2 regions of the Paenibacillus sp. FSL P4-0184 genome follow, and region 1 is predicted to be linked to the other one. Evidence: riboswitches for the same ligand, from Rfam matches in the RefSeq annotation. Region 1 holds a riboswitch; the other holds the start of a gene.
The links. Region 1 has a riboswitch for cyclic di-AMP ahead of MKY52_RS14030 (TrkH family potassium uptake protein). Riboswitches for the same ligand answer to the same signal wherever they lie in the genome.
Positions count from the first base shown of each region.

Region 2: another riboswitch for cyclic di-AMP. It lies ahead of MKY52_RS08970 (3D domain-containing protein); the one in region 1 lies ahead of MKY52_RS14030 (TrkH family potassium uptake protein).

Region 1 covers NZ_JBBORN010000001.1:3,201,059-3,209,791, reverse strand. Annotated here, with positions in the region: gene sdhA (succinate dehydrogenase flavoprotein subunit) at 1-1,445, opposite strand, end outside; gene MKY52_RS14045 (succinate dehydrogenase cytochrome b558 subunit) at 1,514-2,179, opposite strand; gene MKY52_RS14040 (LysR family transcriptional regulator) at 2,581-3,483, shown strand; gene MKY52_RS14035 (potassium channel family protein) at 3,556-4,224, opposite strand; gene MKY52_RS14030 (TrkH family potassium uptake protein) at 4,238-5,533, opposite strand; cyclic di-AMP (ydaO/yuaA leader) riboswitch at 5,668-5,849, opposite strand; gene MKY52_RS14025 (CPBP family intramembrane glutamic endopeptidase) at 6,164-7,849, shown strand; gene uvrC (excinuclease ABC subunit UvrC) at 7,956-8,733, opposite strand, start outside.
Region 2 covers NZ_JBBORN010000001.1:2,079,570-2,088,302, reverse strand. Annotated here, with positions in the region: gene MKY52_RS08980 (HD domain-containing protein) at 1-988, shown strand, start outside; gene MKY52_RS08975 (TatD family hydrolase) at 1,100-1,870, shown strand; cyclic di-AMP (ydaO/yuaA leader) riboswitch at 2,068-2,297, shown strand; gene MKY52_RS08970 (3D domain-containing protein) at 2,579-3,742, shown strand; gene rnmV (ribonuclease M5) at 3,919-4,470, shown strand; gene rsmA (16S rRNA (adenine(1518)-N(6)/adenine(1519)-N(6))-dimethyltransferase RsmA) at 4,467-5,351, shown strand; gene yabG (sporulation peptidase YabG) at 5,423-6,325, shown strand; gene veg (biofilm formation stimulator Veg) at 6,737-7,012, shown strand; gene MKY52_RS08945 (small, acid-soluble spore protein, alpha/beta type) at 7,195-7,371, shown strand; gene ispE (4-(cytidine 5'-diphospho)-2-C-methyl-D-erythritol kinase) at 7,512-8,366, shown strand; gene purR (pur operon repressor) at 8,443-8,733, shown strand, end outside.

The DNA of each region.
Region 1 (8,733 bases):
AGCTCTTTGATTTTGCCAATGGTCGCTTCCAGCTTCGGATTATGCCGTACAACCGTCATATTGGCGGTCATCCATTCGCCCAGTTCCTTGTGAATCACATAAGCATTCTCTGTACCTGACATCGCTAGCAGAGACTCATATTTGTCCGTCTGCTTTTTGTGGAAGCTATCATATACAGAAGAAGAGATATCTTGTGACGATTTCTTCAGACCTTTAATGTATTCAACAGCCTTTGGTCCAGCAACCATACCACCGTAAATGGCAGATACCAGAGAGTTAGCGCCTAGACGATTCGCTCCATGATATTGATATTCACATTCGCCTGCCGCAAACAGACCAGGAATGTTTGTCATTTGGTTGTAATCAACCCACATACCGCCCATGGAATAGTGCACAGCCGGGAAGATTTTCATTGGTATTTTACGAGGGTCATCCCCCATGAATTTTTCGTAAATTTCAATAATCCCGCCAAGCTTCACGTCCAGCTCTTTCGGGTCCTTGTGAGAGAGGTCCAAATACACCATATTCTCACCGTTAATGCCCAGCCCTTGATCCACACACACATTAAAAATTTCACGTGTAGCAATATCGCGCGGCACCAAGTTACCGTAGGACGGATATTTTTCTTCGAGGAAATACCACGGTTTCCCGTCTTTATAAGTCCAGATACGGCCGCCTTCGCCACGTGCTGATTCCGACATTAAGCGGAGCTTGTCATCTCCTGGAATAGCCGTTGGGTGAATCTGGATAAATTCTCCATTGGCATAATGTACGCCCTGTTGGTACACCGCACTTGCTGCTGTACCCGTATTAATTACGGAGTTCGTTGTTTTACCAAAAATAATACCAGGCCCGCCGCTAGCCAAAATAACAGCGTCTGCAGGAAAAGTCTCAATTTCCATCGTCTTGAGATTCTGGGCACTTATGCCGCGGCATACACCTTCGTCGTCGACGATGGCCGAGAGGAACTCCCAGTTCTCACGTTTCGTTACAAGACCTTCGGACTCCCAGCGGCGCACTTGCTCATCCAGCGCATACAAAAGCTGTTGGCCTGTCGTTGCGCCAGCAAATGCAGTGCGGTGACGCTTCGTTCCGCCGAAACGACGGAAGTCGAGTAATCCCTCAGGTGTGCGGTTGAACATTACGCCCATCCGGTCCATAAGGTGGATGATACCCGGTGCTGCTTCACACATCGCCTTGACCGGTGGCTGATTCGCCAGGAAGTCACCGCCGTAAACGGTATCGTCGAAGTGCTCCCAAGGGGAGTCCCCCTCCCCTTTCGTATTTACCGCGCCGTTGATGCCGCCTTGCGCACAAACGGAGTGTGACCTTTTTACAGGCACTAATGAGAATAATTGAACATGCGCACCGGACTCCGCCGCCTTGATGGTAGCCATCAGGCCGGCCAGACCGCCACCCACGATAATGATATTTGCTGTTGCCATGATAGTTCACTCCCTTTATTGAAAATATCAGAAAGGATTCTGGAATCTAGTCCTGAGAGGATAATTACTTAGATGAAAGTCTTTATGGACTGAGCTATGGAAGCTGCGGTTTGAAATTCAGCATCACGGAAAGTGACTAGCGAAATGAGGAACATAAACGTTACAAGAACAAATATACCGAGACAAAGGTAAGAGGATACCCGCTGTGAACGAGGTCCTACCGTGATTCCCCAGCTGATCAAGAAAGACCATAGACCGTTTGAGAAGTGAAAGCATGCTGCAACGATACCGATAATGTACAGTGTCAACATCAGTGGTTGAGTCACGATATCATGCATCAGACCGCCCAGCTCTTCATGCTCTACACTACCAACTGCCACCTGAACCCGGGTTTGGAACAAATGCCAGACTATAAAGATAAAGGTAATAATTCCTGTAATGCGTTGCAGCGTATAACGCCAGTTTCTTTCAATGTTGAAACGGTTCAAGTTCGGCTTGGATTGATAGGCAATATACAGTCCATATACGCCATGGTACAGCAGAGGTAGCCATATACCGAACAATTCCAGGAAGAAGACAAGCGGCAGGCTATTCAGCCATATCACGCTGTCAGTGAAACCGGAAGCGCCACCCTCTACAGCCGCAAAATTCGTCATCATGTGCTCAATGAAGAAAGCTCCAAGCGGGATAACGCCTAGCAAGGAATGAATCTTTCTGGAATAAAATCCTTTCATACAAAGTAACCCCTTTCCGATTAAAACAGCGTTTTCATTATTGTGTATTCACCGCCGGAACTACATTTGACACAGGATAACGTAGAATATGTCATGACAAAACGTCTATATTTACCGCTATCCTTGGTTTCCCGGACTTTGTTTTCTTTTTCACAAAATGTGAATATCTTGTGTCACTTTTCATGTTACTCCTTTTTCCCTTATAAGGGAATTGCAATCTAATTATTAAACGTTATACAATAAACGCATAAGAATAGATTTTATATGATAATAATTCTCATTTAGAGAAACAACATTTTCCGACAAATCTTTTATTTCCTTATGGAGCAAGAAGTATTGTCTTCATGGCTATGAATTTCGTCACTACTGTTTATAGATTGCACTACGAGAGGAACATAAATATGTTTGACGATTTAGATGTTTTTGCAGCGGTTGTGGAGCACTCCAGCTTGAATCGGGCCTCCCGCCAGCTCAATCTGTCCCAACCTGCCCTATCTCGTAAAATCTCCAAGCTGGAAGAACGGCTGGGTGTCGCGCTATTTAATCGTTATGGCAAGCGTCTGGAGTTAACCGAGGTTGGGCGTCTTACTTATTCCTACGCACTTGAACAACGGCAGCAGCGCTCTAAATTTCTGGAGGCTTTGTCAAAATACAAAGAAGGCGAGCCTAAGCTCGTCACCTTAGGGGCGTCACTTACCTCACTGCAGACCACTCTGCCTCCACTAGTTAACGCATATATGGAGAAATACCCAACTGCGGAGCTGAAGCTAATCACAGGCCGAACACATGAAATTGTCTCCTCTGTCAGTGAAGGAAAGTCAGATATAGGTCTGATCGCTTCCTCTATTCAAGAACCTGGACTGCGCTGTATTTCTCTGTTTGAGGATCAGCTTCGACTGGTTGTTTCTGAGCATCATCCTCTGAATCAATCTACCAAGCTAACCATGGATGATCTGTCCCGACTGCCTATGATCCTGTTCTCCAAAGGCACCTGGTACCGACGTCTAACAGATGATCTGTTCCAGCGCTGTGGAATTGATCCAGACGTTCGGATGGAGATTGACTCCTTCGAAGCCATCGTGCGGCTGCTGCCGACAGTCAATGTGGCAGCGTTACTGCCCAAGTCTTATCTGCGTCCGCAGCTGTTAAACGGCGGTGGGCTGGTCTCTCTGCATATTAAAGAGCTGGAGCAGACTCAGCGAACTACCTGTCTGATTTACCGTGACGATGGGAGCCTGAGCACAGCGGCCCGCAGCCTCGTGCAGGTCACAGAAGAGATGTTTCTGACGGAACGAGAGAAATAGTACATACCTCTGAGTGCAACCTTAATTAAAAAAAGCCCCCCGTCCCATGTAAAGGACGGAGGGCTTATCTATTTAATCTTGGTTTACAACTTCATCCTCAAATCGATCAATACTTTCATTAGAACCAATGAGTACCATAACGTCGCCCTCACTCAAATGATCATGTGCCGTTGGAGCCACTATAATTCCACTTTCCCGGTTCAGGGCAACAATACTGCAGCCATATTTCGCTCTTGTATTTAAATCTGACAAGCTTTTCCCGTTCATGCAAGACGGAACGGTTAGCTCGACAATTTTATAATCCTTGGACAGTTCAATATAATCCAGCAAATTGGGTGTCACGAGCTGATGTGCCACACGAATGCCCATATCCCGCTCCGGAAAAATAACCCGGTCCACGCCCAGCCTGGACAACGCACGACCATGAAGGATCGAGATCGCCTTGGCTACCACTTGCTTGACTCCAATCTCTTTTAACAAAATCGCCGCCAGAATACTTCGTTCCATATTGTCGCCAATCGCTACAATCCCACAGTCAAAGTTCCGTACGCCGAGCGAGCGCATAATTCCTTCATCTGTAGCATCAGCCACTACCGCATGCGTCAGATGATCGCTCATTTCCTCCACACGCTCCTCATGGTGATCAATGCCGAGCACCTCGTAGCCCATTTCCATCAGCTCAAGTGCAAGGCTTGAGCCAAAGCGGCCTAAACCGATTACTACAAATTGCTGTGCTTTCATTTCGGATTAACTCCTATCCAATAATTATTTTACCTTCTGGGTGCTTATACAATGGTTTACCCTGTTTAGGTCCAAGCGCATACACTAATGTTAATGGACCTAGCCGACCTGCAAACATGGTCAGACAGATCAGAATCTTGCCGAAGACAGACAGTTCAGGTGTCAGCCCCATGGTTAGTCCCACTGTGGCAAAAGCTGAGGTCGTCTCAAATAATATCGCTAAGAAATTACTATCCTCTGTTGTGGACAGTAACATCGACACCGTGAGGACCAATAGCAAAGCGAGTAATGTTAGCGTCAACGCTTTATAGATACGCTCTTGCGCCAATCGATAACGGAACAGTACAACATCTTCACGTCCGCGCAGCATCGCGATTACTGCACCAATCATAATCGTAAAGGTTGTAGTCTTGACCCCGCCACCTGTTGATCCAGGAGATGCACCAATAAACATAAGAATAACCATAAAGAACTGTGAGGCTTGCCGCAATCCGGCAATATCCACCGTGTTGGCGCCAGCGGTTCGGGGCGATACGGACTGAAAGAATGCCGATAATATTTTGCCGCCGAAATTTAAATTCCCCAGTGTGCGCTGATTCGTAAATTCAAATATAAAAATAACCAAAGCGCCGATAAGAATAAGCCCTGCAGTGGTGGAGAGTACAACTTTGCTATGCAAAGATAATTTACGTTTGACACGAAACTCCACCAGATCCGACATGACAATAAAACCAATACCGCCAGAGACAATCAGAAACATCACCACGATGTTCACTAGCGGGTCATATACATAATCGGTTAAACTCCGGAAATCCCCGAAAATATCAAATCCAGCATTATTAAACATAGACACCGCATGAAATATTCCAAAATAAATGGCCTTTCCAAGTGGCATATCAAACGCCCAGCGTATGGACAGAAGCACCGCTGCACAGCCTTCGATGACCAAGGAATAAATAAGTACTCTCCGGATCAGTCGAACAATCCCCTCCATAGAGCCTTGGTTCATTGCTTCCTGAAGGATCAGTCTGTCCCGCAAGGAAATTTTGCGTTTCATCATCATGGCAAATAAGGTCGCCATTGTCATAAACCCTAAGCCGCCCACCTGGATAAGCACCATAATTACGGTTTTCCCAAAAATGGTGAATGTCGTCCCGGTGTCCAGCACCACAAGTCCTGTCACACAGGTGGCCGATGTTGCAGTAAACAACGCATCAATAAAACTAACATCATTCCCGCTGGTACTCGAAATGGGAAGCATTAGCAGCAAGGCTCCAATCAGAATGATCGATGCAAAACCAAGCACCATAATCTGAGGCGGAGAGAGCTTCAGGAACTTTGATTCAGAAACCCTGCGAAACTGTGAAGCCACTACGCTCACCCTCTTATCAAAATTTAAAGAATTCCAACAAAAAAAGCACTGGAAAACCAATGCTACCCTTGGTTCCTGCAGTAAATTAGCCTACGAGGTTAGCTGACGGATTCGGACTGTGCAGGCTGCCCTATTCGTTCCTAGAACGAAATTCACCCCTGATGAATAAAGACAACGCCTATGGCGTATAATCATCTTTTCATTACTTCTTATGGTTCCCCCGTTTTCACCTGAAATTCGGCTATATACAATTGCATACAAATTATATATGTTATTTCGATAAATCACAAAGACACTATTAATGGTGATTCATATGAAAAATGCGGTTTGGAGAGGATGTACCACTAGGAGTGCCTTTTCTCATCACTTTTCCGTGTTTTCCCTGCAATTGCATCGATTTTCATGAAAAATGAAGAAATAATCACCTTAAATTCATGGTATATATTCAGTTACCTATTCTATAATATCTCTATTACCCATAAAAAGAATATACGATGATTTTTGTAACTATCATGGCACTAATACTATAATGGAACATAACATTGTCAGTTTACAAGGAGGCGTTACATGAATCCCGTTGGCCAGCCCTTACAGCAACGTGCCCTCTCCAAGAGGCTCATCATCTCGGGCATTATCGGTCTTATTCTATTTATTATGTTTCAGATTGCTCCCTCGGTGCTAAATAGCCCTGCCGGGGAAGATACTACTGTCATCAGTAAGGCGGAAGCCAGCGACAAAGCCATATCATTCGCAGAACAAAAGCTGAACTACACCAAAGCACCAACCGATCAGTGGAATGTACTGTACGATACGGACTCTTCCTTTTATGGTTATATGTCCCGCGAGAAGCTTTTGGAGGACTATACAAAAAAGAAATTGGATCAACGATATCCTTTTGACATCTTTCGTGTAACACTTAGTCCTTCAGAGGAACAAGAGCCACTGATCTCCGTTGACCTCAATATGTACACTGGCGCAGTTGTCGCCTTCAAACAAAGTGCAGAAGGATCAGGTACCGGATTACCAAACAATGTATCCACCAGTGCAAAAGAAGAGGACAAGGGTACTACCTTATCACTTGCACAAAAAGAAAATCTTGCCCGTCCCTGGCTTCAGGAATGGGATGTAAATCCCGCCAAGCTGCAAATTGAATCGAATACGGGAAATTACGGGCTCGTGTATACAGATCGTTCCGTTCAGATCGGCGAATCCTTACTACACTATTATTTCGATTTCACTGGCGAACAGGTATCCAGCTTTAAAGCAGGATTCACCGCTCCATCCTGGCATACCTCCTATGTAAAGGACCAGACCTCTCTCGCGGAAAAGTTTACTTTATTCGGCTACGGTTTGCCTACTTTAGCTTTAGGAATTCTGGCACTCATCTACAGCATACTTAGAAGAGAACATACCTCCTTTAAGCGTGGAATATTCCTAAGCTCAGCTTATTTTGTAATCATGATGATCAGCACCTATAATATGCTCCCTGAATCCTCAAGCGAAGGACTCGAGGCTCAGATAACTTCCATCATTATGTTCATCATTTATGCCTTATATAGCCTCCTAATGTCCTCCCTGCTCTATTTTTCTTTAGTTGGAGGGGACGGCCTATGGAAAAAAGAAGAGGGGATGAACCCATGGCCTCGTGCTAAAGAGCCTGGCTATGGAAAATATGTTTTGGATAGTATCCGCGCTGGATACGTCTGGGCATTCGTGCTGCTAGGGGTGCAGACTCTTATGTTCATCGTATTATCATTTACCTTGCAGAACTGGTCCACTACTGACGCTACTCAATCTCCTTACAACATGAGATATGCTTGGCTGCTGCCCATCGTTGCATGGCTCGCTGGTTTATCCGAGGAAGCTATTTATCGTTTTTTCGGAATTCCTATGTTGAAAAAAGTATTCCGTAGCACGTTCATTGCTTGCCTGATCACCACGCTGGTTTGGGCGTTTGGCCATACGCTGTATCCGATCTATCCCATCAGTTCCCGTCCTATTGAGCTGACGGTGATCGGTTTGCTTTTTAGCTATATTTTCCTTCGTTACGGCTTTATTGCCGTCATGTTCAGTCACGTCGTGTTTGACAGCATTCTGATGGGCGCTACGCTGATCTTTATGAAGGAAAGCGTGAATGTAGGGGCTGGTATCTTCGCGATTATCATGCCGTTCATAGTTGCCTACATCGTCTATCGGTTTAATCCACCGCAAAAATCAGAACCTAAGCCGGTTGAACCTACATCTGTAATTTAAAGAAGTAATGGGTGGATAACCTATAATAAAAAAAGGTGTCACAGCAGAAAACTGCTGTGACACCTTTTTTATATTTACGTATACATCATTCCAGTATTTCGAATGCCTATGTCGCTGGCTCTTCATCCTTGAGCGCCTCAAGAATTTGACTAGCCAGCTTTTCGCCAATAGAAAGTGATTTAAAATCCTCTATGGAGGCCTCTTTAATTTTCTTTAGCGATCCGAAATGCTTAAGCAGCGCCTTGCGCCGCTTCTCGCCTATACCTGGTATGGAGTCCAGTTTAGAAGTAACCATGGACTTCCCACGTTGTTCACGGTGGAAGGTGATGGCGAATCTATGCACCTCATCCTGAATCCGTTGCAACAGATAAAATTCCTGACTATCCCGAGCCAAAGCGACAGGTTCTGGCGGATCTCCAACCAAAAGCTGAGCCGTCTTATGCTTATCATCCTTGACGAGACCACAGACCGGAATGAATAACCCCAGCTCGTTCTCCAGAATATCAATAGCTGAGGATATCTGCCCTTTACCACCATCGACTACGATAAGATCTGGTATCGGCAGGTTTTCTTTCAGCACCCGTTCATACCGCCGCCGGATGACCTCGCGCATCGTTCCATAATCATCCGCACCCACCACCGTACGAACCTTATATTTACGATACTCTTTTCGTGCAGGCTTGCCATCAATGAAGACAACCATCGCAGAAACCGGATTAGTCCCTTGAATATTCGAGTTATCGAACGCCTCGATCCGGCTTAAGCGTTCGAGCCCCAAGCTCTCGCCTAAGCTCATTGCAGCACCAGAGGTACGTACTTCATCTCGTTCAATAAGCCGGAACTTCTCGTCGATTGCGACTGTAGCATTTTGGCAGGCCATACCG
Region 2 (8,733 bases), 1.1 Mb from region 1:
GCTGCATGATCTCGGACATGGTCCATTTTCCCATTCTATAGAAGAAGCTTTTGAAATGAATCATGAGGATTGGACTTGTCGAATTATTCTGGAGGACACAGAGATTACTGAGATCTTGCGTGATGTGGAGGAGGATTTTCCTCGTAAAGTAGCCTCTGTAATCGCTAAAACTTATGAGCATGAAATTGTTGTAAATCTGGTTTCCAGTCCGCTAGATGCTGATCGCATGGATTATTTGCTGCGTGATGCGTACTATACAGGTGTAAACTATGGAACGATCGACATTGATCGGATTTTAAGAATGCTGCGTCCTTATAATGGTCGAATTGTTGTAAAAGAATCGGGAATGCATGCCATTGAAGATTATTTAATGTCGCGTTATCAAATGTACTGGCAAGTCTATTTTCATCCGGTGACACGTAGCTCAGAGATTATTTTGCGACAAATTTTCCGTAGAGCCAAGGAGCTTTTCCAAGAGGGGTACAATTTTAGTTTCATGATTAATCCGCTGGAGGATTTGTTCCGTGGTGAGGTGACAGTGAAGCAATATTTAATGCTAGATGAAGCACTGGTACAGACGGCTTTTATGCAGTGGACGCTTGAGAAAGATGAGCTCCTAAGTGACTTGTGTACCCGTTTTATTCATCGTAAACTGTATAAATATGTAGAGGTGGAGAATCTCGATACAGATATGATTACTGAAATTCGCAGCAGTTTTGCGGCAGCCGGACTTCACCCAGAATATGATTTGGAGATTGATTTTCCGACAGATCTGCCCTATGATGTGTTCCGTCCGGGAGAAGCTTTTGACAATAAACAAATTCTGCTGCTTGATCGGCATGATCATCTGCGGGAAATTTCAGAGGTGTCGGATATTGTGCGTTCTATTAGCGGCATTCACCGTGGAAGATATCATCTTTATTTTCCTCAGGATAAGTTGAGAAATACTCGATTGCCTGGTTCTATTGCAGAGATTTTTGCAAAATAATACAAGAAAATATGGGATTTTTGACAAGAAGAGTAGAAATATAAGATATAACGGATAGCTTGAAACTTATATTGTCTTATATTTAAAAAAGAACAAGGAGTGAGGGTTAAAATGTTTCTGTTTGACACACATACGCATCTGGATGCACCTCAATTCGACGAGGATCGCGAAGAAGTTATCGCTCGTGCTGTAGAAGCAGGAGTTAGCAAGATGATTAATATCGGATTTAATCGGGAGACGATTCCCTCAACGATGAAGCTGGCGGAATCTTATGATTATATTTATGCGGCAGTGGGTTGGCATCCTCAGGATGCGATTGATATGAAAGAAGGAGATCTCGATTGGATTGCTTCTCTATGCAGTCATAAAAAAGTAGTGGCTATTGGTGAAATCGGACTGGATTATTACTGGGATACTTCTCCCAAGGATGTGCAACATGAAGTTTTTCGCAAGCAAATTGGACTAGCCCGTGAACTAAATATGCCGATTTGTATTCATGATCGTGATGCCCATGAGGATGTTGTACGGATTTTACGGGAGGAAAAAGCAAATGAGGTTGGAGGCGTGATGCACTCGTTCTCAGGAAGCTGGGAAACAGCTAAAATGTGCTTGAATCTTGGTTTTCATTTATCCTTTGGAGGACCCATTACGTTCAAAAATGCAAGAGTGCCAAAAGAAGTGCTTGCGCAGACCCCACTAGACCGATTATTGATCGAAACCGATGCTCCATATTTGACTCCACACCCCTTCCGCGGGAAGCGAAATGTGAGCGCTCATGTGAAGCTTGTAGCAGAGGCAGCAGCTGAAATTAAAGGGTTAACATGGGAAGAATTGGCTAAAATAACGTATGCGAACGCACTGGAACGATTTGGGATTCAGTGAAAACGGGAGCAAAACAGGCGAAAAATAGAGAATGGCCGATATATTAAACTTTTTTAATATAAAAACGGCTGAATATTACAATATTTTAACCATATTTTTGCGTAAACGTGGTTGAATCGTCCTTTACAACATGCATCAAAACAGGATATCATCTTTTCAGTGATGTGAGCTGTGTTATAGTGACAGCCATTGATTCATGGATCGTCTCGCTGAGTCTCCGTATGGAGAACGGGGGAACCAATATTGACCTGCCGCATGCCTGTATTTTAAATACGGTTTAGACGTGCCGTAGGACAGTATTTGATTTCTTTACGTGGTCTTTGGGGTGAATTTAAGGGCAACCGCCATGAGCGGGTGACCTGAAATAGGGCGTCTCTCTTTCGTCCGAACCCGACAGCTAACCCCGTAAGCGCAAGTAAGAGAGGCAACCTCGTGCACAAGCATTCTCTATTCTGATATTGGAGAAGCCACGAAAGAGTCCTCAGTTGAACTCTTTTTAGGCTTTTTTATTTTTGAATAAATAGAATGTTGCCCACATACTGTTATATAACAGGGGTGGGAGTAGCTGTGCCGAGCAGGCGATCCATGAGCAGGAGACGCTAAGTTATTACGTGCGTGTCCTGTGACAATCTCAAATAGTTTCGTCAAAGGAATTCAGTCCTCATGATATACAATTGACGACGGGGCTATGTAAGGAGGATGGAGAGAATGGGCGTATTCCAACCAGAAGTATCCCATGATTCGCAGTCATCCAGCAGGTCTTTCGCATTACGGTGGGAGCAAGTAAATACTCGCGTACTTTTACTTGCAGGCGTGATTTCAGTCGCTATCGCGCTACTTATTCTGCTGTACGTACACGGTCAAAGTAACAAACAATTATTTTTAGTAATAGACGGGCAAACACAGACGCTTGAAACGCGAGAAGCGCTTCTTGGTGATGTGTTGGAGAAAGAGCAAATTTCGCTGCAGCCGCATGATGAACTATCTTTAGGACTGAGTGATGAAATAAAAGACGGTGACCGTGTCGTTATCAATCGTGCGCAGAAAATTAGTCTTACTGCGGATGGAGCAACAAAAACGTTATATACGACCGAAGACACAATTGGTAAAGCAATTGAGAAAATGGGCATTACCCTAGAAGGTCATGATAAGATTTTCCCTTCGTTAGACACCACCATTTCTGCAAACATGGAGGTTAAGATTGTTCGCATCAACAAACAGACTGTACAGCGATCAACTAACTTACCCTTCAGAGTCATCAAGACAGCAGACCCCTCCCTTACTGTGGGAACAGTTAGAGTGGCACAGGCAGGCAAACCAGGCGTCATGATTCAGCATATTGAAAAGATCTACCAAGACGGAGAACTGGCCTCTATGCGCATGATTGGTAAGGAAGTACAAACGGTAACGAAAGATAAGATTATTGCCGTTGGTACCAAAGCACTTCCTAAGCCGGCTGTAGCTAAGACTACAACAACTTCCAAATCAAACACCACTTCAAAAACGGCTAAGGTTAGCGCCAAGACTAATAACGTCACTAGCAAGGCTGGCGTAGACTTTGAGTACAAGAAGATGATTAAGAACGTCTCCATGACAGCTTATTCATCAGAAGAGCCAGGTATTGGTACCAAAACTGCCTCCGGAACACGCGTAACGGAAGGTCGTACAATTGCGGTAGACCCGAATGTAATCCCTATTGGCTGGTGGGTATATATCGAGGGGCTAGGATTCCGCCGAGCAGAAGATACTGGCGGTGCCATTAAAGGCAATAAAGTAGATGTCTATTACGATTCACTGAGCCATGTCCGTAATTTCGGTCGTAAATCGCGTACCGTTTATGTGATTGGACCTGTGAAGCCGGAGTTAAACTAGGCTGAAGCTTTTGCAAATTATTCTTTGATAAGCTATAGTGATGATAACCGTTAAGGAACGCCAGATGATCATTTCGTTGATCGCAGAGCAACCGCTCATCACTTATACATTCTTTAACCAAAAGAAGAGGAGCGAAACCTCTTCTTTTTTGCTTTTTTTGGAAGGAGTCAAGAGATATGATTAAGGAATTAATTGTCGTTGAAGGTAAGAGTGATACCGTCGCTGTTAAACGCGCTGTAGAAGCAGATACGATCGAAACAGGGGGCTCGGCTGTAGACCGGACCGTAATTGCGAAGATCGCGCTTGCTATGGAGCGTAGAGGAGTGATTATCCTTACTGACCCGGATCACGCGGGTGAACGAATTCGTAAGATTGTGTCCGCAAAGGTTCCGGGCTGTAAGCATGCCTTCATTCCGGAGAAGGACGCAACCCGCAAGGGAGATATTGGTGTGGAGAACGCTTCTCCAGAGGCGATTCGTCATGCGCTGCGGAATGTACATACCTCTTTTGAAGGTGCACCTGCTTTAATTGGACTTGATGATCTAATGGCCGCTGGAATGCTTGTACATCCTCGGGCAGCTGAAAGACGTATGGCACTTGGTAATTTGCTTGGAATCGGATATTGTAATGGCAAGCAGCTGTACAAGCGGCTGGCGATGTTTGGAATTACGCGGGAGGAATTTGCCGGAGCTCTCGCCCAAATTGATCAGGGGGGCATTACTTCATGAGTGGTAGAGAGGAAATTTCGACTCCAAAACGGACGAAAGAAATTATTCAACGTTATGGATTCAAGTTCAAGAAGAGCTTAGGACAGAATTTTTTGATTGATCAAAATATATTGGACAAGATTGTTGACGCTGCTGGGCTAGATAGTGAATCAGGGGCATTGGAAATCGGTCCTGGGATTGGTGCCCTGACGGAGCGTTTGGCGCTAACCGCCGGTGCGGTGACTGCTGTGGAGATCGACCGTAGGCTGATTCCTATTTTAAGGGACGTACTTTCCCCTTATCCGCATGTAAAGGTTCGTAATGATGATGTTCTGAATGTAAATCTGCAGGAGCTGTTCAAAGAAGATTTTGCATCCGTGAACAAGGTAAGTGTAGTTGCCAATCTGCCGTATTATGTAACTACTCCGATTCTGATGAAGCTGCTCGAAGAGAAGCTTCCGCTTGATAACATCGTTGTAATGATTCAGAAAGAGGTTGCGGAGCGTATGGCTGCTTCTCCGGGAGGAAAGGAATATGGGAGCCTTAGCATTGCCGTGCAGTACTACAGCGAGCCTGAGCTCGTCTGCATTGTGCCGCGTACGGTGTTCATTCCTCAACCTAATGTGGAGTCCGCTGTAATCCGTCTAAAGGTAAGAGAGCGTCCACCGGTAGAAGTTGAGAGTGAGAAGCACTTCTTTGAGGTAGTCCAAGCTTCTTTCACACAGCGTCGCAAGACGATTGCTAACAATCTCAAAGCTCGTTACTTCCCTGAAGAGGGACGTGAGCGTCTGGAGGCTTTACTCGCAGAAGCTGGTATTGAACCAACACGTCGTGGAGAAACGTTAAGTCTAGAAGAATACGCCCGATTGAGCGGTGTTCTGTTAGCTGCTGGAATTGAATAAGCTAAAAACATAGCTAGTTATGAACCAACTGAGGCCTTTGCCCATACGATGGGGTAGAGGTGGTGGTTGTAATGAATTTAGGAGACTTGGTCGTTCGTAAATCTTATGGCGGAGATTTGACTTTTCGTGTAGATCATATTGTGCAGGACAGAGCCGTCATTAAAGGCACAGATTTCCGTCTGTTGGCGGATTCTCCTCTGAATGACTTGGTTCAAGTGCCTCCTACCCGAATTACGGAACGAGGACAGCAGGCACAGATTAAAGCGAATGAATCACTGACACAGCTGCGGAAAGACCGACAGGAGCAAAGTCAGCGGAGCGGGAGCGCTCTATCAGAAGGAGCATGGGCTCCATCGCCCAAGGAAGCTGCTTATTTTGAAGTACCGGGGAAAGTACTGCATCTGGATGGCGATCCAGCGTATTTGAATAAGAGCCTTAGCTTATACGAGCAATTGCGGATCCCTGCTGAAGGTCATCATGTTCATGAGTCCGCAATGGCTGACACTTTATACCGGCTGCTGCCCCGCGTGCGTCCAGATATTGTGGTGATTACCGGTCATGACGGGGTGCTGAAGCAACAGCATACTTACGATCTTCACAGTCTGAGCAGCTATAAAAATTCGCAAAACTTCGTAGCTGCTATTAGGGTAGCTAGGGATTATGAGCGAAATTTTGATGCGTTGACGATTGTTGCAGGTGCTTGTCAGTCACATTTTGAGGCACTGCTGGGGGCAGGGGCGAACTTCGCCAGTTCTCCTGGACGGATATTGATCCATGCCTTAGACCCAGTTTATGTAGCGGCAAAATCGTCGTTCACGCCCATTAGGGATACGGTGAATCTGAGTGAGGTTTTGAACAACACCATTAGTGGTAATCAGGGAATAGGCGGTATTGAGACCCGTGGCAGCTTCCGTATTGGGATGCCGCGTCTGCAGAATCTGTCAGCACTAAAAGTGACACCTTCCGCAATTTAATCGACAGGTACTGGTCTATTTTCAAAGCTAATAGGTAATTTGGAGTGGCCGAATAGAGTAACGCGAAGAAAGGGTGAGCGATGAGCTTAACCCTTTTTTTATATAAGAAAGTATAAGTTTCACGCTATACATTATCCTTATATTTCCCGCATAAACGCTAACCGTCCTTATAGGGACGCCAAAGGCAATTATGCTTGTGTGAAATGGTAGTTATCTTTAAAGATCGACAATGTTATTTTTCTTGCTTTGTGGTAAACCTATTACAGATAACAAGGCTATTAGTTCGCCTCTGATTCTCCGCAAAAAAATTCCGTTGACAACCAAATATTCATCATCTATAATTATTTATTTGCTTTGACAAACACCTGGGGAAGTTGTATAATGGACAAGAAAAGAGGTGGTCGTCAGGCAATGGCTAATAACGCGCTGTTGGAAATCAAACGCAGTCTCGAAGCTCACGTCGGTCATAAGATCACGTTGCGTGCAAACGGAGGTCGTCGTAAAACCGTAGAACGCACCGGTGTCCTGGAAGAAACGTACCCTTCTGTATTTATTGTCAAACTGGATCAGGAGCAGCAAACATTCAAGCGAGTCTCCTATAGCTATGCCGATATCCTTACTGAATCTGTGGAAATCACAGTATGTGAAGACGATGGGCAGATGCGGATTATGTATATTAAAGCTTAATGTTTCACGGGCAGCTTCCTTTGGAGGCTGTTTTTTATTTTATCAGAAACGGTTCTCCTTCATAAAGGACGACTGTTTCTTTTTTTTGGCGGTTAATATTCGGTGAATGATCCTTGTTCTAAGCAAGCATACTAATTGAGCAATCGGTTTATCATTTTCTTTCATAAGGGAGGAATTCCGTAATGAGCCGCAGAAAACGAGGCATGATGTCGGAAGAACTAAAGACAGAGTTAGCCAAGGAGCTTGGTTTTTACGAAACTGTGGAACGTGAAGGCTGGGGAGGAATACGGGCGAAGGATGCAGGTAATATGGTAAAAAGAGCGATTCAGCTCGCTGAAGAGGCTGCCCGGAAATCTTAATCTTTAGCGTGTGAACAATTATTTAACGAAAAAGGGTGCGTCGAACTGGCGACACCCTTTTATTATTGGACTTCATTAGAAGTTTTTCATATAATATGTTAAGTTGTTTTTACGGGAAAAGCTGAAGGTGGGTGAACGCCTTGAAAATGTATGAAAAGGCACCAGCGAAAATTAATTTGATGCTGGATGTGCTGCACAAGCGTGCTGACGGTTTTCATGAGGTGGAAATGATTATGACCATGGTGGATCTAGCAGACCGCTTAGAGCTGTCTGAGCTGCCAAGGGATACTATTATAATATCAAGTCAAGCGGGTTATATTCCTCTAGATGAGAAGAACCTGGCCTTTCAGGCGGCTAGGCTTATTAAAGAGCGTTATAACGTGAAGAGTGGTGTACATATCCATCTGGATAAAAGAATACCGGTGGCAGCTGGCCTGGCTGGCGGCAGCAGTGATGCAGCGGCTACCCTACGTGGTCTGAACCGACTGTGGCGCCTAGGTATACCTGCGCAGGAGCTGCAGGAGCTTGGCGCTGAGCTTGGCTCAGATGTGCCTTTCTGCGTTACAGGTGGCACTGCCTTGGCAACAGGTCGTGGCGAGAAGCTGACGCCGATTAAGAACCCTCCGCAATGCTGGGTAGTATTGGCTAAGCCACCTATCAATGTATCGACTGCGGAAGTATACGGACGTGTGCGGAGCAATAATATAGCTGTTCATCCTTCGGCTCGAAAGATGCAGGACGCGATCGAAGCTGGAGATTTTGGGGGCGTGTGTAATCATCTGGGCAATGTGCTTGAGGATGTTACCCTAAAGCTGCATCCAGAGGTCCAGCAGCTCAAAGAGGCGATGGTTAAGCTCGGAGCAGACGGAGTGTTAATGTCCGGCAGCGGTCCTACAGTGTTCGGTTTAGTGTCCAAGCAGTCTAAAGTAGCAAGAATTTATAATGGACTGCGAGGGTTCTGCAAGGAAGTCTATGCAGTGAGATCACTCAATTAGTATGCTTCTCTTGTGTAAACCCGTACAAAAGTGATATATTTTTCATAAAATATTCGGTTTTGGCGAGGAGCATTCCGTGAAGAAATTAAAAAGAAGCCAACGTTTGGTAGACATGACTCAGTTTTTACTTGAGCGGCCACATGACCTACTGCCGCTGTCTATATTTGCCGATCGGTATGGAGCGGCTAAGTCCTCCATCAGTGAAGATTTGGCGATCATAAAAGAAGTATTTGAAGGTGAGGGCATTGGAGAGCTTCAGACCTTAGCCGGTGCAGCAGGTGGAGTACGTTATATTCCTGTGATGCCTAAAGAAATGGCGCTCTCTTTTGTTAAACGTTTATGTGTGCAGCTGGAACAGACAGATCGG